DNA from 4 places in the Paenibacillus sp. LC231 genome. Region 3 is predicted to be linked to each of the others. Evidence: riboswitches for the same ligand, from Rfam matches in the RefSeq annotation. Region 3 holds a riboswitch; each other region holds the start of a gene.
The links. Region 3 has a riboswitch for ZMP and ZTP ahead of purT (phosphoribosylglycinamide formyltransferase 2). Riboswitches for the same ligand answer to the same signal wherever they lie in the genome.
Positions count from the first base shown of each region.

Region 1: it holds a riboswitch for ZMP and ZTP, as region 3 does, so the genes downstream of both, AK95_RS27885 (DJ-1/PfpI family protein) here and purT (phosphoribosylglycinamide formyltransferase 2) in region 3, are expected to answer to the same signal.
Region 2: it holds a riboswitch for ZMP and ZTP, as region 3 does, so the genes downstream of both, rpiB (ribose 5-phosphate isomerase B) here and purT (phosphoribosylglycinamide formyltransferase 2) in region 3, are expected to answer to the same signal.
Region 4: it holds a riboswitch for ZMP and ZTP, as region 3 does, so the genes downstream of both, AK95_RS12980 (bifunctional 5,10-methylenetetrahydrofolate dehydrogenase/5,10-methenyltetrahydrofolate cyclohydrolase) here and purT (phosphoribosylglycinamide formyltransferase 2) in region 3, are expected to answer to the same signal.

Region 1 covers NZ_JFOM01000053.1:116,999-124,570, forward strand. The annotation lists gene AK95_RS27870 (carbohydrate ABC transporter permease) at 112-1,008, opposite strand; gene AK95_RS27875 (ABC transporter permease) at 1,019-1,990, opposite strand; gene AK95_RS27880 (helix-turn-helix domain-containing protein) at 2,293-4,539, opposite strand; gene AK95_RS27885 (DJ-1/PfpI family protein) at 4,855-5,466, opposite strand; ZMP/ZTP riboswitch at 5,527-5,608, opposite strand; gene AK95_RS27890 (hypothetical protein) at 5,777-6,544, opposite strand; gene AK95_RS27895 (carbohydrate ABC transporter permease) at 6,777-7,572, shown strand, end outside.
Region 2 covers NZ_JFOM01000008.1:218,799-226,370, forward strand. The annotation lists gene AK95_RS05000 (L-threonylcarbamoyladenylate synthase) at 161-1,306, shown strand; gene AK95_RS05005 (manganese efflux pump MntP) at 1,389-1,952, shown strand; gene AK95_RS05010 (low molecular weight protein arginine phosphatase) at 2,006-2,593, shown strand; ZMP/ZTP riboswitch at 2,685-2,766, shown strand; gene rpiB (ribose 5-phosphate isomerase B) at 2,881-3,345, shown strand; gene AK95_RS05020 (TIGR01440 family protein) at 3,427-4,011, shown strand; gene AK95_RS05025 (serine hydroxymethyltransferase) at 4,102-5,352, shown strand; gene upp (uracil phosphoribosyltransferase) at 5,696-6,325, shown strand; gene wecB (non-hydrolyzing UDP-N-acetylglucosamine 2-epimerase) at 6,390-7,547, shown strand.
Region 3 covers NZ_JFOM01000006.1:181,078-188,649, forward strand. The annotation lists gene AK95_RS03710 (response regulator) at 1-856, opposite strand, end outside; gene AK95_RS03715 (MATE family efflux transporter) at 1,055-2,413, opposite strand; gene purT (phosphoribosylglycinamide formyltransferase 2) at 2,734-3,894, opposite strand; ZMP/ZTP riboswitch at 3,978-4,058, opposite strand; gene AK95_RS03725 (PAS domain-containing sensor histidine kinase) at 4,312-5,754, shown strand; gene AK95_RS03730 (YdcF family protein) at 5,765-6,397, opposite strand; gene AK95_RS03735 (diguanylate cyclase domain-containing protein) at 6,567-7,572, opposite strand, start outside.
Region 4 covers NZ_JFOM01000015.1:619,275-626,846, forward strand. The annotation lists gene AK95_RS12970 (TIGR03943 family putative permease subunit) at 1-851, opposite strand, end outside; gene AK95_RS12975 (permease) at 949-1,959, opposite strand; ZMP/ZTP riboswitch at 2,117-2,196, shown strand; gene AK95_RS12980 (bifunctional 5,10-methylenetetrahydrofolate dehydrogenase/5,10-methenyltetrahydrofolate cyclohydrolase) at 2,261-3,109, shown strand; gene AK95_RS12985 (Cof-type HAD-IIB family hydrolase) at 3,426-4,226, shown strand; gene AK95_RS12990 (PadR family transcriptional regulator) at 4,576-4,923, shown strand; gene AK95_RS12995 (HAAS signaling domain-containing protein) at 4,926-5,942, shown strand; gene AK95_RS13000 (hypothetical protein) at 6,202-6,681, shown strand; gene AK95_RS13005 (glycine-rich domain-containing protein) at 7,044-7,572, opposite strand, start outside.

The sequences.
Region 1 (7,572 bases), on a different contig from region 3:
TTGCCCGTACTTCGCATGACGAGCTGTAATTTTGCATATACCCCCTATGTGTCCGATCATCGGAATTACCTATTCTATAGTGCCGGCATCACCTCCTTCACGGAATAAGAATCACCCTTTTAAAGAACCGATCATTACGCCTTTGACAAAATACTTCTGCACAAACGGGTAAATGATCAATACCGGGGCGCTTGCCACCACGATCAGCGAATACTTCAGCAAATCCTTCAGCCCTTCACGGACCAGCAGTTCGTTGACGTTCGTCACCATTTCGGCGCTGACGGAATTCAGGATCAGAATATCCCTCAGGAAGATCTGAAGCGGAAACAGGCTGCTGTCCTTCAAATAAATCAAGGCGTTAAAATAGGAGTTCCAATGGCCAACGGCATACATGAGTGCGAGCACGGCCAAAATCGGCTTCGATAGCGGAAGGACGATTTTAAGGAAAAAGGTAATATCGCTGCTCCCGTCCATCTCGGCCGCTTCGGCCAATTCATCCGGAATCGTTGTCTGAAAAAAGGTTCTGGCGATGATGACCTGAAACACGGCTAGCGCCCCCGGTATAATCATGGCCCAACGCGTATCGAGCATGCCGAGCGACTTCACAAGAAGATAGTTCGGAATGAGCCCGCCGTCAAAAAACATCGTGAACACCAGCAGCATCATGATGATGTTGCGAACGTAAAACGTTTTGCGGGCGAGCGGATAGGCAAGCATCACGGTGAATGCGACATTCACGATCGTGCCGACAACGGCATAGAACAGCGAGTTGCCAAACCCGATCAGAATGTTGGAATTTTGGAATACCGCTTTGTAGCCGATCAGGGTCACATCCACCGGCCACAGCCACACTTTGCCCGAGGACACTGCGCCCGGAGAGCTAAAGGATGCGCTTACAATATGCAGCAGCGGAAACAGGATGACGATCAGTACGACAGACAGAAACAAATACACGATACCAAGGAAAATCCGGTCTGCAGCGGACTCCCGTACGGTTGATCTGCTCATGCGCTACCTCCTACCATAGACTTGTGGATGAAACTTTTCGGGATACGTAATTGACGATGACCAACAGAATGAAATTGATAATGGAGTTGAACAGGCCGATGGCGGCGGAGAAGCTGAAGTTGGCCCCGAGCAGGCCGACCTTGTACACATAGGTAGAGATGACTTCGGACGTGTTCTGATTGAGCGGGTTTTGCATAAGATAAATTTTCTCAAAGCCTAGACTCATCAGATTGCCCAGGTTCAATATGAGCAAAATGACGATGACCGGAAACAAGCTGGGAATATCGATATTGATGATCTTTTGAAGCCGGGTTGCCCCGTCCACTCTTGCCGCCTCATACAGATCCGGGTTGACTCCCGCCAAGGCCGCAATATAGATGATGGCACCGTAACCAGTGAACTGCCACACATCGGACCAGACATAGATTGACTTAAACAGTTCCGGCACGCCAAGGAAATCAACGGTCTCAAGCCCCAGTGCCCGGAATAGATTGCTCATCAGCCCCGTGTTGGGCGAGAGGTTCACAATCAGAATCGAGACGATGACCACCGTTGATATGAAGTACGGCGCGTATGTCACCATCTGGACGGTTTTCTTGAAGCGGCCGTTTCGGATTTCATTCAGTGCCAACGCTAACAGAATGGGGGCCGGGAAACCGACCAGCAGGCCGTACAGGGAAATCTCGAGCGTGTTGCGGACATACTGCCAGAAGAACGGAGCATCGAACAATTGCTTGAAATAATCGAACCCTACCCAGGGACTGCCGAATATCCCCTGTACGACGTTGTATTCCTTGAATGCAATCAAGACGCCGAACATCGGAACGTATTTGAAGAGGATGATGTAGACTAACGGGAAGAACACGAGCAGATAGAATTGCCAGTGCTTCATCAGCTTCTTCCTCGTTCGGTTCATAGGCTTGTTTGGCGGTAAATTCGTTGGCGCCTGTGCATCTGCAGGTACTGGGATTGCGCTGCTCATTCGAGCCACTTGGGTCACCCTCCTTCGCTTTGTGTTGATCCCAAGTCTAGGGCCGACAACACCTTCCGATCAATAAACAAGATTCTCCGAATCAACGTATTTCCGCGAACAGTGGGAACTTAAGGTCCGACAGGCCTTAAGGGCGTATAAACCTTTTTCCGTGGCTAAACCTATCTCCGTTTACAGCAAAAAGCCCGCGGGACGGTTCATCCGCAGGACTCTTTTGCTTGGTTATATATGCATGACCTGGTCAGAAGGATTCTCTACTTGATTCAGTACGCATGAAGCAGTTAGAAGCATCGTTAGTTCCCGTAATTCTGCTGCTTATAAGCAGCCTGCTCACGGTAATCCCCCGGTGACATCCCCATCAGCTTTTTAAACATCCGGCCAAACGAGATGGCATTGGAATACCCAACTTCGGTCGCGATATCTTGTACAGGCAGCATGGTCTCCTCGAGCAGCTTCCGGGCATGGTTCATCCGCAGCTCAATTAAATAATCCACGAATTTCTGGCCGGTCTCCTCCCGGAACAGCTTGCTCAGCGTCTTCCAGTTCATATTGAAGCGTTCGCTTAAATAATTGAGAGACAGATCCGGATTGCTCGAGTTCTGCTCCATAAACAAGCGCACCTTCTGAATCGTGTCCGCATGATTCCGGCCCTCCATGAGAGCGAGCATACTGTCGTACAGAGCGGATAAAGCCTCCCCGAACTCCTGTTCCAGCTGCTCCAATGTATCGGATGATTGAAGCGCGTTCCGTAACGCAGGCTGCCCCTCTGTCAGCCACAAATCCTGAAATTCTTTTGCCATGCACGACATCTCACGTCCGAGCGAGTACATCATGTAATCCACCAGGTTCACCACGCCGTCCCGGTCCAGCATGTTTTGTCCAATGTTAAGGATGAGGGCATTGTATTTCTCCTGCCAATCCCTGTTGCCGAGCCGGAAGGATTGAGCCATCGAACGGATCAGGTTCAAGAAATCAAAGGCATGGCCCCGCTCCTCCCCGGATACTTGGGTGTAATGAATGATTCGGTTCTCACCGAGGATCATTTTGTATTTCAATGCGGTGCGTGCCTGATCATAGGAGTCCGGGATATCCGTATATCGCTCTGTTTTCTCCCCCATACCAACGGTTATGGTCAGCTTCAGATGCTGCTCCACCCACTGGCGGGTCTGCTCAAGCAGCGTGACCACATGCTGTGCTGCGTCCTGGTCATCCGCCATCGTCATCACGCCCAGCTTCGAAGCGGATATCCATTCTGTCCAAGCACTCGTTTCCTGCCCGGCTGCAATTTCTTGAACGACGCTTTTGAGGGCAAATTTGATCAAATACTGGTCCTGCTGCGGGTACTGCTCGCAGAACAATGGATATTTATCGATTTCGATGACATTGACGATCTGTGATTCGGACAAGTCCGGCAGTCCCATGACGTCCCGCTGCTCATTCCACTGCTCCATATGGGACGGGTACTGCCCCTCCATCAGCTGCTGGAACAGATACGCTCTGCGCAGCAGCAAATCCTCCCGATGCTGCTGTTGAAAGCTGCTCGCCTGTTCCAGCATACTTTCGAGTGCCGATTCGATAAATGCGAACTCATCCTGTTTGCTGTTATGGATCAGCGCGCTCGTTTTAGACTGTGAATAGTTATGAATCCGGGACACGATGGCTTCAATCGGCTTATAGTTTCGGCGCGTAACCACTACGATCCAGACGACCCCGGCAACGCACATGAGCAAGCCAACAATAAACCAGATATTGTACAGCTGGCTGACGATACCGACCACTCTGCCTTGGGTAAGACCTCCCTCATATACCCACCCGGTATAAGGCGAAATCGCCTTGGAGACAAGCTCCCCACTCTCTGCCATGGAGGTACCGGGGAGCATGGACTGCCCCTGCGTATCCTTCATATGAATGAAACTAACATCGGGATTTACCATGCCCTGAATCATGTTTTGTATGGCGTCCACCTTGATATTAACGGCAATAACGCCTTTCCCATGGGTAACGAAGGGTGCATCTCGCACCAGGGTCACCACATGCTGCATACTGTTGAAGCTGAACTCCCGGAAATTCCGCATCGCACTCCACTTTGCTTCACTATTGACCTGGTCCAAATAAGGCTTGAGAAAGTCATAATCCGCATAATCCTGCAAGTTGAACGAGGACGAAGTACTCAACACGAACTCATCCTGGGTCCGCACGAGCACCATGGAATCCACAAGCGGATTGGACACCTTGAACTGCTTCATGGCCTTCACCGCCTGCATGTTCAAATAGACGTTGTCCTGATCCTCATGATTGAAAAATCCCGACATATCGGGGTTGAACAACAATTCCTGCACGAGCAGCTGATCGATGGCCTTCAGCGAGTTGTCCACCGAACGCATCGCCTGATGAATCATCGTTTCATTTGCCTGAATCGCACCTTGCCGAGACTGTTCCCCGAGCATCTGGAAAAAGACAAAAAACACAAATGAAATCACGATAAAGAAGACCGGCATATACGATAAAAGCTGACGGTAAAACCACGCTTTTCTTCCCATAGGCATCCCCCTAAAGCGAATAATTCCTTATCTCATCGTCGATTTGAAGTAATTTCATCATAGAAGAATGAGCGGAGTTTACCAACACTTTTTTAAAGAGCGGAAGAAAAACAAGTCTAAAGCATCACGACTTCCATAGCATGGACGTGGTCATTAAACATATGTGATTTGAAAGCAATGAAGGGAGTTAACAAATTCAAAAACTATTTGATTTTATGTTACATAATCTTGAAAAGACTATTTGTACTCCTCTTATAGATTTTTAACAAGTGCACAGCCGGCTGATCATGCGCTTGAAGAACACGAACAATCATCTTATCCTCCTTTTGAAGAATAGTGCATATACACGTCTCTTAAGTTACCTGCTTTATAATATGGATACTCCATCTTCTGCTGAACTTGAAGAACTGTCTCCTTGGTCGTCAACATTTCGACCAAGTATAGCCCCAAGTCGATGGAAGCCGTAACCCCCGCACCAGTTACCGTATTACCATCACGCACAACACGAGCAGAAATCACTTCCGCACAATAAGGAGCCAGTAAATCATATGCTGATGAGTTGGTAGTAGCCCTTTTCCCATTCAGGAAACCAGCTGCGCCCATTAGCAAAGCCCCAGTACAAATAGAAATCTTATACGGTACAAGTTCCGCTGTCCGAACCCAGCTCATGAAATCCTCATCAAATCGAAGCGTTCTGGTTGATAAGCCCCCAGGGAAAAACACTAAATCAAATTCACCTAAATTAGGCAACACCGCATCGGACTTCATTTTAAGCCCCCGGTCATCCGTGATCTCCGGCCTGTCTGCACAAAACGTCCATGATACGTTTTCCTTCGCTTTCAGGATCGCTAGCCAGGTCACTGCTTCATAAAATCCAGCTAAGTCCATGCTTGTCATTCCATCGAATAACACAAACGCTATTTTCATCGCCGCTACCAGTCCTTTCATTCCTTGAAAAATAAATAAAGCGCTTGATCAAAAGATCAAACACTTTGCCCAGGCGTACGGCATATAAAATATGTGCTTCCTCGTGGTTCAATCCACTTTTACGCCAGTCACACATACCAGATTTTTAATACTTAATATACATGATCTTTGTTCACATTGTAAATATATGGATTAAAGTAAAGAAGGAGCACCTGCCGCAGCAAACTGCTCCTTGTATATTGACATACATCTCCCGTTAGTTGAGGAAACCATGCCCTGCCAGTAATCAAAACATAACCGTTGACGATCCTTAGTCCTCTTGGAGAGAATTATGTCCTGTAAAACCCTCTTGGATCTTTTTCATTCTTTCAAGGTGTGGTTTCAACTGCCGTAGTATCTCCGCTTTATGTGACTCTATTTGATCTTGGAAAAACATGTGATGTGCGTCATCCTTAATCGACGTAATCGTTTCGTTTAACGCGCGGAGCTCAGTCGCCAATGAGCGCAAGGTTTCTCTAGTCTTGGCGTCTATTGTTTTAGGATTAGACTTCCAATACAAATAGCTTATATGGTATAACGGTGGCCATGTCCTTGCCTGAGTTGCAAGATAAAACATATCCTGCTGCATATTCGTTGTCATTGCCGTATTATTAACTGAAAGCTGAGGAACAGCATTGTTTCTGAAGGTATCGCTAAATTCAATGATTGTTAACAGTTGCTCATCGATTTCTTCCGCTTGGATCTTCGCCTTATCGATCAATTGCCGAATCTTAGCAGGATCTTCATTTTCCTTCGACTCACTAATTGCCATTAAAGTGTCAGCAAGCGGATTCATTTCAGAAGCGTGCTTTACTAAATAGACAAATGCCGAGTCGTTCTTCTGCTGATACAGTGAATAGAGGTCATTGTATTTTACAGATGATTGGTTTTCCAAATGTTTGTACATCGCAGCGTTTATTAATATGTAAATAATAAGTATTAGTACGTAAATCTTTATGTGCTTGGGCAAAGGGGACTTCCTTTCTGAAACATTTAATTGTCCTGGTAGCGTAAAACATTCAAAAGAATAGTTTAGCATGGAATTCATCACCCATAAATGGATAATATATTCCACTAAACTGCCCGTTTGCTTTAATGGGATGCCAAGATGGATTGACCTTAGGCAACCTTGTTATCGGGCATGTATTCACTTTCTCCTGAACTTACTTATTAATCATTCAATAATGAAAGAATTTGTACATCTTTCGCCTACAGGCCTGATTTTCATCAGGATACAATGGAAGCTATCAATAGGCGAGAGGTGATTAATCATGAATGCACAAACGGCACAGCCGGTGGGCAAGGCCAAGCTGGACAAGAATATGAAAGCGGTTGCCAAAACACTCAAAGGGCGCTGGAATGCTCCGTTAGCCGGCTACCTGTTCATCGCTCCCTGGCTGCTGGGCTTTCTTATTTTACAGCTGTGGCCCATTATCCAGTCCTTCTATTTATCCTTCACCGAGTATTCGCTGCTGGAGCCGGCCCGCTGGATCGGACTTGAGAACTACCAGGATATCGCTCACGACCGGCTCTTCTTCAATTCGCTGAAGGTGACATTTCTGTACGTGATCGCTTCCGTGCCGCTGAAACTGCTGGCCGCGCTGGCTGTAGCCCTGCTGCTGAACCGGAACATCCGGGGCATATCCTTTTACCGGACCATCATTTACCTGCCCTCTCTGATCGGCGGGAGCTTGGCGGTGGCCGTGCTGTGGCGCAATATTTTCGGTTTGAACGGCTTCATTAATCAGCTCGTGATTTGGGTCGGGATCGCCCCCAAAAACTGGATCGGCACCCCCTCCACCGCCCTCGGCACCCTGGTGCTGCTGACGGCCTGGCAGTTCGGTTCATCGATGATTATTTTCCTTGCCGGTCTCAAGCAAATCCCAAGTGAGCTGTATGAGGCCGCCTCCGTGGACGGGGCCTCGCCGCTCCGCAAGTTCATCCGGATTACCCTGCCCATGTTATCCCCGGTCATCCTGTTTAATCTGATCATGGGCATCATCAACGCATTCCAGATGTTCACATCGGCTTTTGTTGTCACGAATGGAGGACCGGTCAATTCAACCG
Region 2 (7,572 bases), on a different contig from region 3:
AGTGCTTTCTCTTTGGCGCGACTGGTTTGAATGGGAACCGGCACGGGACTGAAGAACGAAAAGCGCTTTTTATTTTGGGGCATAGGCAACACATGCGTTGGAGTTTATATAATTCATATACAGAAAGTTTGGGATAGGAATGGAACAGAACGGGAATGGCATGGAACCTAGCCAGCTGCGGGATAACGGCTTCCGCGAGGCTGCTGCAAATTCAACCCAGGTGTGGCATGTATCGAACTCGCTTTCCAGGGAGAGCTTGAGTTTGGAGAAGGAGGCGAAGCAGGCGCTGCAGGAAGCGGGGCAGATGCTCGAGCGGGGCGGAACCGTGGCCTTTCCGACGGAAACAGTCTACGGGCTTGGCGCAGACGCCGGTAATACGGAAGCGGTCGAGCGTGTCTTTGCCGCGAAGGGCCGGCCGTCGGACAATCCATTGATCGTGCATATTTCAGAGCTAACTCAGCTTGACGGTTTGGTCCGTCATGTGAATGAGACAGAAAGGGCGCTGATGGCAAGGTTCTGGCCTGGGCCGCTATCGCTGGTGCTGCCCGTTAAACCGGGTACCGTATCCCCTCGTGTGACGGCAGGGCTCGATACCGTTGCCGTGCGGATGCCGGATCACAACGTGGCGCTGGCCTTGATCAGCGCCGCCGGGCGTCCGCTGGCTGCGCCGAGCGCGAACCGTTCCGGTCGGCCAAGCCCGACGCTGGCCAGCCATGTCCTGGAGGATTTGGCCGGGGCGATCGACGGCGTCCTCGACGGCGGCCCTGCCGGGGTGGGCGTCGAGTCAACGGTGGTGCAAGTCGGCGAAGACGGCGCCGTCACGGTGCTCCGCCCGGGCGGCGTCACGGCCGAGCAGCTTGCCGCGGTTGCGGCAAGCGTGCGCATGGACCCGGCGCTTCATCGCGCCGCCGGGGAGGCGGAGAGCCCGGCGCCGCGCTCGCCAGGCATGAAGTACACGCACTACGCACCGAAGGGTGCGATGTGCGTGGTGCAGGGCCCGCGTGCCGACGCGGTATCGGCACGCATCGCGGCCGAGCTTGAGGCGGCTGCCCGGCGCGGGGAGGTGACCGGCGTGCTGTCGTTCGACGAGCACATCGGTCACTACCGCGCGGACGTTGCCGTCTCGCTCGGCAGCCTGGCCGCGCCGGAGGAAGCGGCCCGCCGGCTGTACGCCGGCCTGCGCCGGTTCGATGATGAAGGCGCAACCTTCATCCTGGCCGAAGCGTGCCCGGAGCAGGGCCTCGGAGCAGCCGTCATGAACCGGCTGCTCAAGGCCGCGGGACACCACATCATCGACGTGAATTAAAGCAGCCGCATGAACGCTGTTGGCATCATTTACCCCTTGTCCGCATATGGTGTACAAGACCATGGGACTTGGGGGAATGGGCATGCTGGAGGCGTCTGTCCAATCGGGACAGCTTGCGGCGATTCTGCTGATGGCGGTTGCACTCGGGCTAGACGCATTTTCGCTTGGAATCGGAGTTGGAATGAGAGGCGGTATGCGCTTAGGCCATATGCTGGGCATCAGCTTCATGATCGCGTTGTTTCACATGCTGATGCCGCTGCTGGGCTTATTTGCCGGCCGCTACGTTGGCATGTTACTGGGCCACGTCACAGGGCTTGCTGCCGGCGGGCTGCTGCTTTTATTGGGCGGGCATATGATGTATAACGCCCTGCGGGGCGGAGAGGGGCAGCGAATACATCCTACCGCATTTTTAGGCATGCTGCTGTTTTCGCTTAGCGTCAGCATTGACTCCTTCTCGGTAGGCGTTTCGCTCGGAATGTTTGTGAATGATGTGCTGTTAATCGTAATTTCCTTCGGGGTCGTGGGCGGTTTGCTGTCCATTCTCGGTTTGCTGCTTGGCCGTCAGGTAAGCAATAAGCTGGGGGAGTACGGTGAAATGCTGGGCGGACTGATTTTGGTTATCTTTGGCACCATGTTTATTTTTTGACGCAATATTTGTTACAATAACCCCAAAGAACCTACGAACGGGAGGAACGGACCGTGAAAAATATACTGTTTGTCTGCACGGGAAATACCTGCCGCAGTCCAATGGCGGAAGGCATGCTGCGCAAGCTTGCCAAACAACGGGGCATTCCGCTGGAAACGAAGTCCGCCGGCGTCTCGGCCGTGGATGGAATGCCGGTGTCCCATCATGCGGAATCCATACTGCGAGACCAGGATATCCAGGAACGCTTGGTGTCCAAGCCGTTGACCGCGAACCTGGTGGAATGGGCGGACCTGATTCTGACGCTGACCCAGTCGCATAAGCAGTATGCTATAAGGCAGTTTCCGCACGCCGCAGACAAGATGCACACGCTGAAAGAGTTCGTTGAGGATGACCGCCGGGTGCTGGACGATCTGCGGGAGCAGGATAGTCTGTATGCAGCGCTTGAGCTGGCCAGATCTCTGGGCCACGATGTCAGCGACCGTGACCGGGAGCGTCTGATCGAGCTGCGTCAGCGCATCCCGAGCTTCGATATCTCCGACCCTTTCGGGGGCTCGCGGGAGGAATATGAAGCGACGGCCGCAGAGATACGGACGGCGTTGTTCCGTCTTTTGGACAAGCTGGAAGCGGATCGGCACAACTAAGCCTTGTCTTTAGAGATATGAAGCCTGCCATTGGGCTAAAAAGCCACTTGCCTTTCGTATGGTATTGCTTTAAGATGAAGTTGAAAAACAAATGATCCGGTGTAACTGGCGACGAAGTGGATGAAACCACGATGGAGCATCGGAATATACGGCCGGTCGCCTGGGCAAAGAGCATTTGGAGCACAATACGTGCGCCGACTGCTCTTTTTTCGTCTTTTGCGCCCGATTTGGGTTATAATGAAACAAGCTAAAACGCAAAAGCGAACATACGAGGGGGTTTTTCATAGATGAAAATTGCATTGGGTACGGATCATGCCGGCATTCGTCTGAAAGAGGAAATCGTGGAAGTCATTCGGGGTCTTGGCCACGAGGTGGAGGATCTGGGCTGCGGCTGTTCCGATTCCGTGGATTATCCCGATTATGCCCTTCCGGTATGCGAGAAGGTCGTCTCGGGTGAAGCGGACCGCGGCATTCTGATCTGCGGTACGGGGATCGGCATGAGTATTGCGGCCAACAAGGTACCTGGCATTCGCTGCGCGCTGACACATGATGTGTTCTCAGCTAAAGCGACGCGCGAGCATAACGACAGCAACGTGATTGCGCTGGGTGAGCGTGTCGTCGGGCCCGGACTTGCTGCCGAAATCGTCAGCGCATGGCTGACGACGGATTTCAGTCATGGCGAGCGCCATGTCGGCCGCGTGAACAAGATCAAGGCCATCGAGGAGCGTTACCTGAAGAATGAATCGCGATAAGTGAACGCGTAATGCAGCGGCGGCTATCGTGATATGGGATTGAAGCATCTTCTGTGAAAAAATCATCGGGAGGACTGTGACATGACGGATATCTCCAAGGTTTCCTTGAACGAACAGACAGCGCGTATTGTCCGCGAACTGGCCAAAGCGGCCGTTTTAGGCCCGGGTAAAGTGCTGGTCATCGGAGCCAGCACCAGTGAAGTGGTTGGACGCCGAATCGGTACGGGCGGGGCTCTTGAAACGGCGCAGCAGCTTCTCCAGGGCATTGCCGAGGTTCAAGCGGAATTCGGTTTCGCGGTGGTCTATCAATGCTGTGAGCATCTGAACCGTGCGCTTGTCATGGAACGCGAGCTGCTTGAGCGGCTGAGCTTGACGGAAGTGGCTGCAGTTCCCATTCCGGGTGCGGGCGGGTCGATGGCTTCCGCAGCTTACCGCAGCATGAAGGAGCCCTGCCTTGCGGAATCGATTGAAGCCCATGCGGGTGTCGATATCGGCGAGACGCTGATCGGCATGCATTTGCGGAGAGTGGCGGTTCCATTCCGGCCGACCGAGCGTTATATCGGGGAGGCGCGCGTAACTGCGGCTTATACCCGCCCCAAGCTGATCGGCGGAGAACGTGCGGTGTACCGACTCGAGCAGAGGGATGATTCCACGCTGTGCGATTGATTCGAATGAGAACTCGCTTTTTCAATGATGACTACTTGTAGTTTTAAGTTTGCAAGAAAAAATAACGATGGATTATGGGAGGATATGAACATGATGGAACATTTGCGGAAGAGTGACCCGGCTGTATTGGAAGCGATGGATTTGGAGCTGAAGCGTCAACGCAGCAACATTGAGCTGATTGCCTCTGAGAATATTGTCAGCGAAGCGGTTATGGAAGCAATGGGGACGGTGCTGACGAATAAATATGCGGAAGGCTACCCTGGCAAACGCTATTACGGTGGCTGTGAGCGTGTGGATATCGTGGAAGATATCGCCCGTGACCGCGCCAAAGAATTGTTCGGAGCCGAGCATGCCAACGTTCAGCCGCACTCCGGTGCCCAAGCGAACATGGCGGTATATTTGGCAGCCCTGAAGCCCGGAGATACCGTGCTCGGCATGAACCTGGCCCATGGCGGCCATTTGACTCACGGAAGCCCGGTTAACGCTTCTGGTCTTCTGTACAATTTCGTTGCCTATGGCGTGCAAGAAGACACGTTCCTTATCGATTACGACGAAGTCCGCAAAGCGGCATTCAAGCATCGCCCTCGTCTGATCGTGGCGGGTGCAAGTGCCTATCCTCGCATTATTGATTTTGAAAAGCTTGCTGCCATCGCCAACGACGTAGGCGCGTTGTTCATGGTCGACATGGCACATATTGCAGGACTCGTTGCGGCAGGTCTTCATCCGAATCCGGTTCCGCATGCCCATTTTGTAACGACAACGACGCATAAGACGCTTCGCGGACCTCGCGGCGGTATGATTCTGTGCAAAAAGGCTTGGGCGCAAGCGATTGATAAAGCGGTATTCCCCGGCTCCCAAGGCGGGCCGCTTATGCATGTGATTGCTTCCAAAGCCGTAGCGCTTGGCGAAGCCTTGGATCCGTCTTTCAAGACGTATGCAGAGAATGTCGTGAAGAATGCGAAAGTGCTGGCCGATACCCTGATCGAGGAAGGCCTGAACATCGTTTCCGGCGGAACCGATAACCACCTGATGTTGGTGGATACCCGTAATCTGGACATCACTGGCAAAGACGCGGAGAAGGTTCTGGACTCCATCGGGATTACCGTGAACAAGAATGCCATCCCGTTTGATCCGACCAGCCCGTTCGTAACGAGCGGTATCCGTATTGGTACCCCTGCGGTTACTTCCCGCGGTATGGATGAGCAAGCGATGGTTACAATCGCGAAAATTATTGCCATGACTTTGAAGCAGCCGAAAGACGAGGCAACGCTTGAAAAAGCAGGCCGTTTGGTGGCTGAGCTTACCGATCAATATCCTCTCTATGCTGAAATGAAATATTAATCACAGTTTCCTTCGCATAAGAAGTCTATGATAAGAGGACCCCGCCTGATGCAGGTGGGGTCCTTTTAGGAGCTATGAACATTCTGGCCAGATTGCTATGCTCTCATTTTCCCGGTCAGGTCCTTTCGCGGTTAGCATCAATATAGGCGAGAATGGAAAACCTAGGTTCAGGGCAGAAGAAGATCCGATTCCGTTATAAGGTCAAAAACTCATGGAATAAAACATGACCCGTGCAGGTGTCAATTGACTATAGGGAATGATATAATAGACAGGATTTATGGAGCTCACAACTATTTACGCCCATATTGAAATAACATTTGTACTCAAACCGGAGGGACCAGACATGGGAAAATTGGTGATTTGTGATCACCCGTTGATTCAACACAAACTTACATTTATCCGCGATATGCGGACTAACACAAAAGACTTTCGCGAATTGGTAGACGAAGTCGCGACTTTGATGGCTTATGAAATTACGCGGGAGGTTCCTCTTGAATCGATATCCGTGCAGACGCCGGTAGCTGAAACCCAAGGGAAAGTCATTTCCGGCCGCATGCTCGGCTTGGTTCCGATCCTGCGCGCCGGTCTGGGCATGCTGGACGGCGTTGTCAAGCTGCTTCCAGCGGCAAAGGTAGGGCATGTCGGATTGTTCCGTGACCCCGAAACGCTTCAGCCTGTTGAATATTATACGAAGCTTCCAACCGATGTGACGGAACGGGAATTGATCGTCATTGATCCGATGCTCGCGACGGGCGGATCCGCTATCGCTGCTATCGACGTGCTGAAGAAACGCGGCTGTACCCAGATCAAGATGATGAACCTCGTGGCTGCACCGGAAGGTGTGAAGGCTGTCCATGATGCTCACCCGGACGTGGACATTTATGTTGCTGCTCTCGATGAGGGTCTTAACGACCATGGTTACATCGTACCGGGCCTTGGTGATGCAGGGGATCGGCTGTACGGCACGAAATAAGAGTCAAGCCAGTCACTCGTACGTCTTGATATTTGAAAACAAGCAAAGAGGGGTATTTTCAAACATGTCAAAAGTGAAAGTGATGACGATATTTGGGGTCCGCCCCGAAGCCATCAAGATGGCGCCGCTAATTCTAGAGCTTCAACGTCACCCTGAGCATATCGAATCGGTCGTTTGTGTTACTGCGCAGCATCGGCAAATGCTGGATCAGGTGCTGGATGTGTTCAAGATTGTTCCGGATTATGATTTGGATGTCATGAAGGACCGTCAGACGCTCAACGAGATCACCGTGCGCGTCCTGGAGGGTCTTGAGCCTGTTCTGCGTGAAGCCAAGCCGGATATTGTATTGGTGCACGGCGATACGCTGACAACGTTCCTGGCCAGCTATGCAGCCTTTCTGCAGCAGATTCAGGTCGGCCATGTGGAGGCGGGTCTGCGCACATGGAACAAGCTGAATCCTTATCCGGAGGAGATGAACCGTCAGCTGACCGGCGTGCTTGCTGATCTTCACTTTGCTCCGACGGACTGGTCCGCTGAGAATCTCCGCAAGGAGAACAAGCCGGATTCCCGCATTTATGTAACGGGTAACACGGCTACGGATGTATTCCAGTACACGGTGCGCGAAGGTTATACCCATCCGGTTCTGGACTGGGCGAAGGGCAAACGCTTGATCCTGATGACGGCACACCGCCGCGAATCCCAAGGGGAGCCGCATCGTCAAATATTTGAAGCGGTAAAGCGCATTGCCGATGAATTTGAGGATATTGCCATCGTATATCCTGTACATCCGAGTCCAGCTGTTAAAGAGCCGGCTCATCGCATTCTGGGAGATCACCCGCGCATCAAGCTGATTGATCCGCTGGATGTCGTGGATATGAACAATATTTACACCCATACGCATTTCATCATTACGGATTCCGGCGGCATGCAGGAGGAAGCTCCGTCATTCGGCGTGCCGACGCTGGTGCTTCGGGATACGACCGAACGTCCGGAGGGCATTGAAGCCGGTACCCTGGAGCTGGTAGGCACCCAGGAGGAGAATGTGTATGAACGCATTAAGGTTCTTCTGACCGATCAGGCGCTCTACGAAAAGATGAGCAAAGCTGCTAATCCGTATGGCGATGGACAAGCTTCACAGCGGATTGTCAATGCGATTTTGCACCATTTCGGCATCCGAAAAGAGCGTCCAGAAGAATTTCACAGAATGTTCACAAAGGTATAGTTTACCGTATTCTGATGAGCAAGGG
Region 3 (7,572 bases):
TCCCCACCTGTGAGCCCACTCCAATCGTAACCGGCAGCTTCAAATAATGAAGAATGCTTTTTAATAAACGGTCAAGTGTCACCTGCAGCTCGCTAAACCAAGCTTCTTCCTCCCTCTCATCATTCGCAATCAGCAGCACAATGCTGTCCTGATATATGAATGCGCTTACAATAGATAAGGGATCCAGAAGCTCCTTAGCGATGTTCAGCATGGCATGCAGCATTAAATCCAAGTCTCCAGAATGGCGTAGGGAGGCTGATGAGGTTTGCTCCTTATCAACAGAAGCGGGATATAAGGCCATAACCGCAGCAAGGTAACAACCTCCGTTCAAAGATAATTCGTAATTTCGAATCTTCTCTTCAATAATCGAGCGGGGTAATTTCCGGGTGAGCAGCGACGCAAGAAACGATTCTCGAAGCAATGGCAGGCTCGTGCGGTAATGCTCCTTCAATTGGCGCACATCCTCGCGCTCTGCAACCTCCAAATCGATCTTGTCCTTGATCTTCCTCAATAGCTCCATAAAGCTTTCGGCTGAGAAAGGTTTAAGCATATACTCGTCCACGCTGAGCGTAATCGCTTGACGGGCATAATCAAATTCATCGTATCCGGTTAAGATCACAATTTTGCACAGCGGCTGAAACTCTCTGAGCCATGAGGCCAACTGGAGCCCATCCTGAAACGGCATACTGATATCGGTAATGACAACATCCGGCTCCAATCGCTCCGCAAGCTCCACAGCTTCTCTCCCGTTCTCCGCCGTTCCCTCGATCGTGAATCCGCAGGCTTTCCACTGGATTTCCTGCACGAGTCCCTCTCTTACGTCGGCTTCATCGTCCACTAACAGCACTTTGTACAAGGCAACCCCTCCTGTTCTAATCTGTCAAATTAGTTAAAAGAATCTAATGTGATCTTACCGCGGCCCATCCAAATTTGGAATGCATCATTTACACGCTGTTTTGAGGCAAAAAAAAGAACGAATGCATGGCTCTTGAACAACAGAGTGATTTCTGTTCGTTAAGTCATGATTCGTTCTGAACTCGATTGTATAAAATCCTTACGCCTGGGCCGGTATGGAGACGGGATTAGCAGGCGTGCCTAACCTTTTAATGCTCAGGTAGTAGGCAATGCCGAGCGGGATGACGGCTCCGAGCCAAGCCAGCGGGTTCGCCAGGCTTGCGCCGAGGAACCCGATCTGCGCGGTCAGGAAGATGGCAGCCAATACCCGCATAATCAGTTCCATGATGCCGGCTACGGTTGGGATAAAGCTCTGTCCCAGTCCCTGCAGCGTGAAGCGGTAGATGAACAACAGCGACAGAAGCAAATAGGTGCTTCCGTTCGATAAGAAATACAGCCTGCTAAGGGACAGCAATTCTTCCTGTCCTTGACCGACAAAGAGGCTGACGGCTGCAGGGCCCGCGAATATAACCAGCATCCCCACGGCGATGCTGAAAGATCCCGAGACCCATATACATTGTTTAACTCCAAGCTTAATTCGGTCTATGCGATTCGCACCGAAGTTCTGGGCCGCAAAAGTCGCCATCGTAATGCCAAAGGAACTCATGGGCTGCGTAGCGAGCATGTCAATCTTCTGAGCAGCAGTATATGCGGCTACGGCTGTTGCCCCAAGACCGTTAAGCGTAATCTGAAGAATGATGGCACCGATTGCAATGATGGAGGCTTGGAAGCCCATCGGGAAACCGACCCACATATGCCGGCGTATAAATGTCCAATCGATGGACCAATCGGCATTCTTGAACTGCAGAAGCGGAACCTTTTTATGAATGTATAACAAGCAGAGCAGGCAGGAGAATAGCTGCGATACCACCGTGGCAAGCCCTGCTCCGGCTACTCCCATCTTGAATACGAGAATAAATAACAGATCGAGTACGATATTCAGAATGCTTGCGACTACCAAGAATAGAAGCGGTGTCCGGCTGTCCCCAAGCGCTCTGAGCAAGTTCGCCAGCAAGTTGAACAGGACGGCTGCCCCAACACCCCAATTAATGACAATTAAGTACGAATAGGCATCATCCAGGATTTCTGCCGGCGTGTTCATCATGACGAGGACAGGCCTCGTGAATATGACACTCACAATGGTCAGAAAAACCGTGAATACAAGGCTAATCCATATACTCGTTCCCACGCTTTTGCGAACGCCCGCGATATCCTTGGCGCCAAAACGCTGCGCCGTTATGATGGATAAACCTGCCGTCAAGCCTTGGGCAAAGCCAATAACAAAAAACAAAATACTGCCCGTCGAGCCAACGGCCGCAAGTGCGTTCACACCAATGGTGCGCCCAACGATCAGGGTATCCGCCATATTATAAAATTGTTGAAAAATATTTCCGATTAAAAGCGGGATCGTAAACATGATGATCAGCTTGATCGGACTTCCTTGCGTCATGTCTCTCATGTAGATTCTCCTATGCCGTCACTAAACGTTCCTCTATATATTTATTAGATAATATAACGCTATAAAGCCTATAGAGCAGTGCCTTGAAAACATTATAATGGGTGAGGGTCGTTTGTATTCTTGTGTATCTTATCATGAAAGAACATAAATTTCTGCATATTTATCATCAAAACCACTAACAAAACTAAGTCACTAAGGTCAGAACGGTTCATACCGGATTTTGATCCGCGAAATCATTTCAATGAAAAAGATCAACCAGTTAATCGGTTGACCTTTTTTTCAGAAGATTATGGATGCACCACCCTAAGAATCGGTAATGATTAGGCTTCCTCAATAGCAAGCTCATCCAAAGCCTGCTTCGCACGCGAACGCGCTTCCTCTACTGTGCCGGCGGTTGACAACGCAACTGCGACCCGTCTTCCAACCTTGGTCACCGGTTTCCCAAAAATGCGCAGCTGCGTATTCGGAACAGCCAGTGCTTGCTCGGCACCGGTAATTGTGTAGTTCTCCAGCTCTCGCACAGCTTTCAGCGGACGACTGGCTCCCGGCGTTATTAATTCGATCTCCGGGATTGGAAAACCAAGAATGGCACGGACGTGAAGCGCGAATTCAGATAAATTTTGCGTCACCAGCGTAACCAAGCCGGTATCATGCGGTCGCGGAGACACCTCGCTAAAATACACTTTATCCGCAGCAAGGAACAATTCAACACCAAACAATCCATATCCGCCAAGCTCGTCGGTAATCGTCCTTGCAATATATTTAGCTTCCTCCATTTGCTCATCGGACATGTTGTGCGGCTGCCAGGATTCGATATAGTCCCCGCTCTCCTGAATATGACCGATTGGCGCACAGAAGTTTGTTCCATTGACGGAGCGAACGGTCAAAAGCGTGATCTCTGACTGGAACGTAATGAATTCCTCAATGATCACTCTGCCGTTCTGCACGCGGCCGCCTTCCATCGCGATGTTCCAGCAGGACTCGATATCCCCTTCGCAGCGGCATACACTCTGGCCTTTGCCTGAGGAACTCATCAGCGGTTTAATCACGCACGGAAAGCCCATATCCAGGACAGCCTGTTTAAATTCCTCATAAGTATCGGCAAATCGATAGCCTGCAGTAGGCAGTCCCAACTCCTCGGAAGCCAACCGGCGAATCCCTTCACGATCCATCGTAAGCTTCGCAGCTCTGGCAGTAGGAATAACCCGGTACCCCTCTTCCTCCAGTCTAACCAGCTCCGAAGTAGCGAGCGCCTCGATTTCGGGTACGATCAGGTCCGGCTTCTCCAGCTCGATGATTGCGCGTAATTTCTCCCCATCCAGCATATCGAGGACATGGCTGTGATCGGCAACATGCATGGCAGGAGCGTCAGCATAACGATCGACCGCTACGGTTTCAACACCCAGTCTCTGGGCCTCAATCACGACTTCTTTTCCGAGTTCTCCCGAACCTAGCAGCAGTATTTTCTTCGTTATTAACATCGTTGTTTGATCCCCTTTTCGTAGTTTCAGAGACTTATAAAAAAGCAGAAAATAATAAAGAGGTAAGGGAAATAAGCTTCCCTTACCTCTGCCCAGGCGTACGGCCGTCGTCATCTATGTGCTCCCTCATGGTCCCCCATGCTACGCCAGTTACACATAAACCTATACATTGTTATTTAAATCATACTTAATCTTCCCGTTAATTGCAATATCACCGTAAGGCGACATTAGGATTTAGACTTCAGCATGTCGATGGCATCCTTCAGCGATTGCGAAAGCCACTTCTTGGGATGGATTTATCGCCAAAACGAGAAATTTCGTTAAAGATCTATCGCTTTAAAGGATTGATGAATGATAGGGTCCAACATATAATATGGATAAATTCATTCCTGTCAGATATTTGAAAGGAGACTTGCTGTGCTGCCCTATTCCAACCCCAATCATGATTTTGCCTTTGAACAAGCCGTAATCGGAATGGCATTGATATCGCTTGATGGTTCGATTCTTAAGGTCAATTCGGCACTAAGTGATCTATTGGGATATTCACAGCAGGAGTTAACTGCCGGGGCGTCACAAGAAGATTGCAGCATCCGCGCCTTATTGAATCAAGTGGTTTGGAACACAAGAGCCACTCAAGATCAACAGCAATCCATAACCCAGTTTGAATATGTTTACCGCCATCCATCCGATCGTGAAGTATACCTCAGTTTACGTATCAGCGTTAAGGAGGAGCTGGCGCAGAGTTTCCGTGGCTGCTTGGTACAGTTTGAAGATCGAACCTTGCTGAGACAACTTATGAGACAGCTGGAGCTGAAGGAACAGAAGCTAAACGAGAAGGAAAATTCGTTTCTGCAGCTGTTGGAAGGACTTCCCTTATCCGTACTCATAACAAAAAAAGGCATTGTCCACTATGTTAATCCTGCCGCGCTCAGACTTGTTAATGCTGCGCATCCCCGCGACGTCCTCGGGATTTCAACCGACGTGGTAGTCGACGCATCGTACCATAACGCATTAATGAAACGCAGGGCAAAATATACGGAGAGCGGAGAGATCGGCAGCGTCGATTATTTGATACGCTGTTTGGACGGACAAGAGAAAATGGTCACCGGGTTCACGTTAATCATTAATTATGAAGGTGAGAAAGCGGCGGTCGGGATCTTCAAAGACATCACAGAGCAGCAGTTGGAAGAAGATCGCGTGATGCAATCCGAGAAGCTGACCACCGCCGGCCAGTTGGCCGCCGGCATTGCCCATGAAATTCGGAATCCTTTAACTTCGATTAACGGATTCGTAAAATTGCTGCGATCTGCGGAACGCAGCAACGAGCTCTATTTTGAAATCATTGAATCGGAGCTCAAACGCATCGAGCTCATTGTCAATGAACTCCTGGTGCTCTCGAAACCGCAGAGTGTCCATGTCAGCGGACCCATCGACGTGTTTGCCATTATGGAACAGATCATTACGCTTATGAAGGTTCAAGCAGCCCTCAAAAATATCGAGATCATCCCTCATTATCCGATGGCACCGGTCTTCGTCCAGGGTGAAGTAAACCAGCTCAAGCAAGTGTTCATCAATCTGCTGAAAAATGCCATGGAAGCGATGAATCAAGGCGGTACCATTACCCTGGACATTTTGCACAACGCTCAAGAGGTTCAAATCATCGTGCAGGACGAAGGGATTGGCATGACGCAGGAGCAAATCCAAACCCTGGGACAGCCCTTTGTTACGACCAAAGACACCGGGACGGGACTGGGACTGATGATTACCAAGAACATTATTCATAATCATGGCGGTACGATGAACGTAGAGAGCATACCCGATTATGGGACAACCTTTACGATCCATTTACCGGCCTTATAACGCATACATATTATCGGAATGGTGAAGCCAGTTGATAACCGATGTAATAAAAGACTTCTCTGATTAAAAAAGGAACTTTGCTTCTCAGGCTCTGATACGCACTCCGGGCTGTGGGTGAAGGATTGGCTTTCAATCCCATGTCGTCAGCCATCATCATCGCCCGCTTCATATGCAGCGGGTCACTTACAATGAGGTAAGAGGACAGCCCTGCTGAATCTCCTACCTTATTGGCAAAGTGCAGATTCTGCTCCGTGATCGTCGAAGCCGACTCGACAAGGATGTCACTCTCTGGAACACCGTGCTCGATGGCATACTGCCTGGCAACTTCCGATTCGGCAAGTTCATCCTCCGAACTGCGTCCGCCTGTAAATATCAGCTTGTCTACGTACTGCCGGTCATACAGCCATAGCGCATGATCAATGCGTCCCTGAAAAACAGGGGATGGCTTCCCTTCCCATACAGCAGCCCCCAGCACGATGGCTGCATCAGACGGGATATCGGCTGTTCTTTGCGCATAATTCCAAATGGTGATGCCCACATATAGCGTATATATTAACAGGATTCCAATGAATCCCCCCAACACATAAATCACGGTTCGCTTTCTTCTGCCCCGAGCTTCCCTTGCCTGCATATTTTGTGTCATGCTGCACCCCCAAATGCCCAATCTTAAATCTACCCTTAGTGTACATTCTATCATTTTCAGCAAAAAAAACCTGCTGCTCCCTTATTGAGAGCGTCAGGCTTTCTTTGCTGTCAACTATCGTTTTTTCATTCTAGTACTACCGAGGGTAACACAAACTCGAATCCACCGTTTAATCCGCATCATATCCATACAGCGTGACTCTGTTCTTCCCTTTGCTCTTGGCCATATGCATTGCTTTTTCCGTCTCCGCGATCAAATCCGTGAACTTTAACATGGATGCTGGTGTAAGGCATGCCGCCCCCACGCTAACGGTCATAAACCCATCCTCTGCCGAGCGATCCTTGGGAATGCTGAGTGCAAGCACGCCCAGGCGTATCTTCTCGGCCAATTCATAGGTACGTTCGGGACTTTCGTTTTTCAGCTTCAGGATAAAGGTGCCGCCACCGTAGCGTGATATAGACGCTCCATAGTGTTCGCCAATAATTTTCAGGGCATCGGCTATCCATTGCAAACATAAATCACCGCCATATAAACCATGAAGAGTATTATATACGCGGAAGTCGTCAATATCGACCATCATTAAGGCTAAAGGCAGCTTATTCTGAACACATTCCTCCCAGTCCATCGACAGTTCTTTTTCAAAAGTCAGCGGATTGGGCAGTTCGGTCAGCGGGTCTGTTGTCACATAATTTTGAAGCTGATCCAGCACGTCGGAGTATACCCGATCCGGGCCGTCTTCCGCCGTGCCTTCTCTCAGAATCACCATAATGGAGGATCTACGCCCTTGATGAATAGCAGCCAGCATAAATTCAAGCTCGATCCCGTTGCCCTCCAGCGTAACAAACCTGCCGCTGCCGGATACTAACTGGGCTTGATTCTGCTCCATCCGTTTGATCTGCTCTCTCAGATCATCTCGCGAATCTTCTCTAGCCAACTTGTATATCTCAAGCTGCAGCAGCTCTTCGGGTTTCTTTGCGCCGAACAGCGATTCGGCCTGCGGATTGCAATACATAATGGTACCTGCCGTTGTCAGTGACAAGAAAGCGACTGGCGACAGGCCCATAAGCTGCAGATACCGTTCTTCGTTCTCTCTGAAAATTCTCGCATTCTGTATGGCCTGTTCTTTTGCTTGCCTTAATTGATCATCCGTCTGCTTGCGGACAATCGATTTCAAT
Region 4 (7,572 bases), on a different contig from region 3:
TGAATTTGCAGCGTCTCTTTACCATTCAAGGTGGCGACCTGGATCGTGCCATCAATCTGGACCCACGTATCATTAGCGAACGACGCAGCATTCGTGCCCCGCACAAGAACCCCGAACGGTACGGCGTCTGCCGTGCAGCACATCACGAGGAATCGGCTGACGGCAAAGGTATCCTCATTCATATGTCCGTCGCGGAAGACGAATCCTTGCACCGAGATGGTTTTTCCTTGAAAATGCTCTTTGTACATATCCATGGCCCCGACGGTTTCCGAGAAAATGTCCGGTTCCACCTTAATGACGGGCAGCGTATATAAGCGCTTGGCAAGCTCTGCAAACTCCACACTATAGATGTCCTTGGCAACGAATCGTTCGTTCAAAGCGATATTTTCTTCTGCTCCTTGATCCATGCCGGGTAATCGCTTATCCGTGCCTGAAAAGGCGGACGTGTTGCGGTCATCGGTTTTACGCCGTACATCGGGATTCGGATAGGTGTAGATCATTCCTTTTTTGGCTGCCATATCGCTGCCCAGGGCTTGGTCCGGCAGGAGCAGGCCAAACAGCAGCGGCACCGTGAATAACCCGTATACAGTTACGTTTTTGACAAGGCCGGCAGGCAGGGGATGCTCGCAATCACACACCTCTCCGGAATCGCCCGCAAGGGAATGCCACATCATCCCGAATGCAATGAACAACAACGGAACCGGGCAGAGAAGCAGCAGGGTCTGCATATGAGGCGCTAGGTAATATTCGAGCGAATCTGAAGCATTCAGATGCATGATATAAGCGGCGAGAGCCGCAACAAGCAGCGACCGGAGCGTATAGTGAATCCGTATCCTCAAACTGGACTTCATCCTCCCAATCACCTCCAATCTCAAGCGGATACCTGATGATCCTAAACGGTCCCGGTAGTCTCGTTTGGTTTTTCGTCAATCTTTCATCCTTAGGCAGCTATCCACCCAAAAGAGCGTTGACGGCTACAGAGCCGATGAAGACAAGCGTCATCACCAGCAGGCTTAAACCGATGACGAATTTAGTCTTGAAGGTAGCCGACAGCATGAGCAAGCTTTTGAAATCCAGCATCGGGCCGAGCACGAGGAAGGATACGAGCGGACCTACGGTGAAGGTGTGCGTGAACGCCGATGCCACAAATGCATCCGAAGTCGAGCAGAGGGATAGAATGAAAGCAAACCCCATCATGAACAGGTAAGAAGCGGTGGGACCGTTCCCCAATGCCAGCAGCTCTTCTCTAGGAATGAAGGATTGGATGCAGGCTGTCAGGAATGCGCCAAGAACCAGGTATTTGCCCATTTCGATCAATTCGTCTCCGGCGTGGACAAACAGGCTTCTCCAGGTTTTGGGATGCTCGTGCAGCTTGCGTTCACCAACGGCGGAATCTTGTTCGGAAAACTCTTGTAAGGAACGCTTGAGCGGGTTGTTCCTTGAAAAAACATAGACAAGCAAACCTACCGTTACCGCGACTGCAAAAGCCAGTCCCATCCGGCCGATCGTCACTTCGGGATGCGAACGGAAGGCCATGATCGTCGCAGCGAACACAATGGGGTTCAGGATAGGTCCGCTGAGAATAAAGGTTACAGCGATGTAGGCAGGCATCCCCTTAAGCATCAGCCTTCGGACGACCGGGATCATCCCGCATTCACAGATGGGAAACACGATCCCCAGCATGGAAGCGAACAGGACGCCGATGACCGGATTTTTGGGCGTGATCCGACGCACCCACTGTTCTTTAACGAACAGCTGAAGAAGGGACGACAGCAGAACTCCAAGCAGTACAAAAGGAAGCGCCTCAAGGAAAATGCCTGTAAAAACCGTTTTTACCTGCTGTATGTCACGGCTAGATATTAGACTTGTATCGTTCTGCAGCCTTATCGTCAAGACCGGTATCACGAAGACAAGCGGAATCATGAAGGGCAGCATTTTGAAGATTACCGGATATTTCATTCAGGCCTCCTGGAGCGAATTGTTCTTAAGACATTCTATGCTTGTACCATCGGCAACATACTAGATTCTTGCAAATTAATCAAAAAGATTACGATTTAATACGTGAACTTCATGACCGGTAGCGCGAAGTCCAAAGTCGTGATATATTTAAAAAAAGTTTTCTGTGTGTTACTGGCGTAGCTTGGGGTACCAAGAGGGAGCACATAGGATCATATGCCGTACGCCTGGGCAAGAGGTAAGGAGACGATCAGTCGCCTTGCCTCTTTATGTTTTTAATACAATGGCGAAGGAGCGGATTAGCATGAGTAAGGAACCCGTAATTTTGGATGGAAAAAAGGTATCCGATGATATTAAGGCAAAGCTGGCGGTGAAGGTACAGGAATTGAAGCAGCACGGGATAACGCCTTGTCTGGCAACGATTCTGGTTGGCGATGATCCTGCTTCTGCGACCTATGTGCGGATGAAGGGAAATGCTTGCGAGCGGCTTGGCATCATATCCAAGAAAGTGGTGCTGGAGACATCGACCTCGACCGAGGAGCTGATCGCCGCGATACAAGAGCTGAACGAGGATCCGAATGTCCACGGTATTCTGCTGCAGCATCCGGTGCCGCATCATATCGATGAACGGGCGGCTTTTGATGTCATTGCCATTGAAAAAGACGTGGATGGAGTAACCACGCTCGGCTTCTCGCAAAATGCGTTTGGTTTTGCCGATTATCCTTCTTGTACGCCTGCCGCGATTATTGCGATTATGGATTATTATGATCTGCCGATCGAAGGGAAGCATGCCGTGGTGGTCGGACGCAGTCCGATTCTGGGTAAGCCGGTATCGATGATGCTGCTCAATCGCAATGCTACCGTTACGATCTGCCACTCGAGAACGAAGAACCTCGGGGAGCTTGTGTCCCAGGCGGATATCGTGGTTGCGGCCGTAGGCAAACCTAATTTCATTCAAGGGAGCTGGATTAAGCCGGGTGCCGTTGTATTGGATGCCGGCTACAATAAAGGGAATATCGGCGACTGCGATTATGAAGCCTGCGCGAACGTGGCATCTGCGATTACACCGGTACCGGCAGGTGTCGGCCCCGTTACGATTGCTACATTGCTGAAGCATACCGTCGAGTCGGCCGGGCGAACCGTGCAAGCCTAAAGGAAAGCCACAGACCATTTGCATATGAATGAAGGTGCGCCCATGAAATGCTCGATGAGGTTCGCTCGGAAGTGAAATAAGCCCATAGAAGAAGTCCGTCTGCACAAGGCGGACTCTTTTGTTGTCGTTAGATAAGAAAATGACGGCAAATTGCGCTTATGTAAAATACCACAGAAACCGTGCTCCAGCGCGGGTTTTTATGCACTATCGGGAAGTGTTCGAACGACCTTGCTGAAATAATGGCTTGCTCTGAAATGCTTTTCATCATTTACAATATGGTTACTGGCTAGAATCTACGGAAGAGGGGCGAGTTTCATTGAATAAGAAAATCATATTTTTTGATATCGACGGGACGCTGCTGGATCATGAAAAGAAAGTTCCGGCTACAACGAAAGAGTCCATTCAGGAGTTAAAGGATGCCGGGCACATCGTCGCTATAGCGACAGGGCGCGCTCCCTATCATTTTGAAGAGCTGCGGGAGGAGCTCGGTATCAATTCCTATGTTTGTATGAACGGTCAGTATGTGGTTCATGAAGGCAAACCGATCTATGGAAATCCATTGGCGCAAGATGCCTTGCAGAAGCTGACGGAGCAGGCCGTTGAGTTTGATCATCCGATCATATATGCCGGCAGTGAAGCCATGAAGATGAACGTAACCGAGCACGTTCATATCGATTCCAGCTGGGGGGAACTGAAACTCACGATCCCTGAATATGATCCGGAATATAACTTGGGCAGAGATATTTATCAGGCCATTGTATTCTGCACGGAGGATGAGGAAGCGGCTTACGTGAACAATTTCGCAGGCCGGTTCGATTTCGTTCGATGGGGTCCTTATGGAATCGATGTGCTGCCGTCCGGGGGATCCAAAGCCGAAGGGATCAAACAATTGATTCAGCTGCTGCACATCGATCTGGAAGATACTATTGCCTTTGGCGATTATCTGAATGATCTGGAGATGCTGTCGTACGTGGGCCACGGTGTGGCGATGGGCAATGCGCCGGAAATCGTCAAGAAGGCGGCCAGGCATATAACCAGGGATGTTGATCAAGACGGTATACAGTACGGCCTCCGTCTGTTGGGTCTACTGGGTAAGGAACCGCAGGAAATCGTGTAGTTATTTTACGATAAAAAGTCATGAGCGTGTCAGTCTTCGTTCCTGAGGGACGATAAGGACTGACATGTTTTCGGTTTGAAGTGCATTTCGAGAAGCGCAGTTTTGACGATGGAATGAGGGAACAACATCGCTGTGAGATGAGAGCATTTAAGAAGGTTATCTTATGACCTGGGACAATCCCGGCCATAGGATAACCTTTTTTAGATGAAAGTGCAGGTCTTCACGCAGCCTGCTTCCTGGTTTAGCAGCCTTACAACAAGTATAATCAAAAAATAATTGTAAATAATTATTAATTGTCTATATACATTAGTGTGCGTCGTACAGTATAATGATTACAGGAGTTGATGATATGTCAGAGGATCAAGATATTCTGAACAGTTTGGTGCAGGAGCTTCGGCGAGGAACGATCATACTTGGTGTCCTCAGCCAATTGTCGGAACCTCAGTATGGATACTCATTGGTGACCATATTGCAGGAGAAGGGTATCAGCGTGGAAGCGGGTACTCTGTATCCCTTGCTGCGGCGGTTGGAGAAACAAGGCTTGCTGGATAGCGAGTGGGACACGAATGAAGCTCGTCCGAGAAAATATTACATCATAAGTCAGACAGGGAAAGAAATATATCGGCAGCTTTACCATGAATGGAAAGTTATGATGACAAGTCTTGAAGGGCTTGTTGATGACAAGGGGGACGTTTAGTAATGGATCTGATTAACAGGTATATTTATGCAGTGACGCAGAAGCTGCCCGAATCACAAAGAGCCGATATTGAAAAGGAACTTCATGGACTCATCGAAGATATGCTGGAAGACAGGGGAGCAGGCGTCGGGATTGCAAGCACTGAAGATATAGAACAGGTGCTGCTCGAGCTTGGGCCACCCGGAGACATGGCAGCTAGATATAGAGGAAGAGAACGGTATCTCATTGGACCCGGTTTGATCGACAGTTATTGGTCTGTCCTGCGGATTGTATTGTACTCGGTCGTCATCGCTCTTGGCATCGCGTACATGGTTGATTTCTTTACAAGCTCGGATCCTACCGCCGAGAAGCTTCTGGAGTACTTTGTCTCCTTGCTGAGTGTGGCTATTCACGGGTTCGCATGGGTTACCGTTATTTTTGCCTATATCGAATATCGCGGTGCTCGGCAAGTTTCTAAGGACGCTTGGAAACCATCGGATTTGCCTGTAATTCCGGAACCAGCCGTTCGGATTAAACCGATCGAGCCGGTGCTGGGCATTCTATTTTCCGTGCTGTTCTTCGTCCTGTTCACGTTTTCCCTTAATCTGATCGGTGTTCATCGATTTGATGAAAACTCGATCGCCATTCCGGTGTTTGAACAGGCTTCCTTTGCCAAGTATTTGCCGCTGATATGGCTTCTTACCGCCTTCAGCATATTCAATGAAGCAAGGAAATTAATCACAAGAAAGTGGACGCCGCAGCTTGCCGTCATGCATGTCATATTTAACGTTGCTTCCGTTATCGTTGCGGTGATTCTGTTCTCCGATATGGCGATTTGGAATCCGTCTTTCATGGAGCAGCTAGCACAGACGGGTTTCGTAACACCGGGAAGTGAATCGTACGACATCGTAAAATCAATTTGGGATCGATCCAGAGATGGTCTTATTTACGTCATCGTGATCATTACCCTTATTGATACCGTGTCCGTTCTGATGAAGAGGTTTCGGCGGAAGGAAGGAAATACAGCGTTAACCAAATAAAGACATAAGTGTTGAAGTAAAGGGTGTCCCAAAAGATCTTGGATCTGGCGGGATGCTTTTTTTTTGCTATTAGGAGGACAATCCGTATACGAATCGTTCCAGGAACGACACGCAGCTTGTTGGATAAGCATAGGATAAGGAACGAAGCAAATAATTTTTTTGACAAAAATGTGAATGATATGTGTCAAAATTATGTACAATGGTGTTATAATAAGGTAAGAGTTAAATGAAAACCCTTACAGAATGAACGGAGCTGATTATGATGAAATACGCAATCCATTACTCTACGAGAATGAAAGACGTTATTTTATTTTCCTTTGTCATTAGCATTATCCTGTTTCAGGTAGCTACCTTGACCCAATATTCCTATCCTGTCCTATTCTATATGCAGATGGCGGTGAATGTCGTTGTTGTTGCGGCACTAGCAATTGAAGGGTATGCCCGATTGGTGAAACGGGAAGTGAATATTCAGGAGAATTCGGATATGATTACCATCAATGGCGTAGAGATTCATGCCGATCAGATTCGTGAGATCAAGGTTTCCGGATGCCATAAAGCCGCATTCCAGATAAACCTCAAGAACAAGAACGTGAATCCGATGTATTGCTGCTTTAAATTTGAAGAGAAAAATTGTGAAGGAATTCGGAGTCTCACGCGTTGGGCCGAGCGGAACCAGATTTCCGTGCGTAAGGTAGGACCGCAAACCCGTTCCGGGTTGGTACTCACATCAAACCACTAGTTAGCCTAAATTATATTATGAATAGAAGCATCTGAACCTTGAAGAATGGGTTCAGGTGCTTTTTTGATGTAGTTGTAGAGGAAAGGGGGGGGCGGGCATTTGTACCTATAGGAACTGAAATTTTAACCCATGTTAAGATCCTGTTTCAATGCAGGTTAATTTCGTCAGAGATCCAGCTAAGAATGAGAGTTACTTCGCGTTTGGAGAGGAGATTCAGGTTTGGCGATATCAAGGTAAGACGAGGCCAAGCTGTATACGGCGGGGTTTGAACGCTGGATAAAACCAAAAGCATGGGCCTGAATTCTCAGTTCCATGCTTTTGTTCGATTCATTATAAACAGGCGTTGTCGTAAAGTTTGTAACTTAGCTGCTGCAGCCGCCGCCACAGCCACTCCCGCAAGAGGATCCGCTGCTGCAGGATGAACCGCTGCTGCAAGAGGATCCAGATCCGTCGCCTGAGGATCCATCACCCGAATCGGATCCGCCGGACCCGCATGCCGAGGCGTAGGTGCATGAGGAGCTGCTGTTATTTTTATGAAGCTCGTGCTCATCAGGGATCATGTGGTCACCAAATTGTTCCGGTGCGTTCCAGGCAAAAAAGACGGCCGCTGCCAGGAGCATATCGCTATTTTGGAAATTGACCGACTTCTCTTGTCGCGCCGGCTTCTCTTGGGCGGTTCGAACCCGATCCTGCAGATCCTGGATGATCGCATCAATCGCCGTGCGGGCTGCAGGAATCTTCTCATAGGTCCAGGCATTAAAGCGCTTCTGGCCATGATTCACGGTGAAGTGGCGGGAAGTTACGGCCTCCAGTTCTTCGCGCGGCAGCGGGACGCGGAAGAAAGCCCCCCATAGCTCGGCGCTGTATTCATGCCAGCCGAATAATTGTACA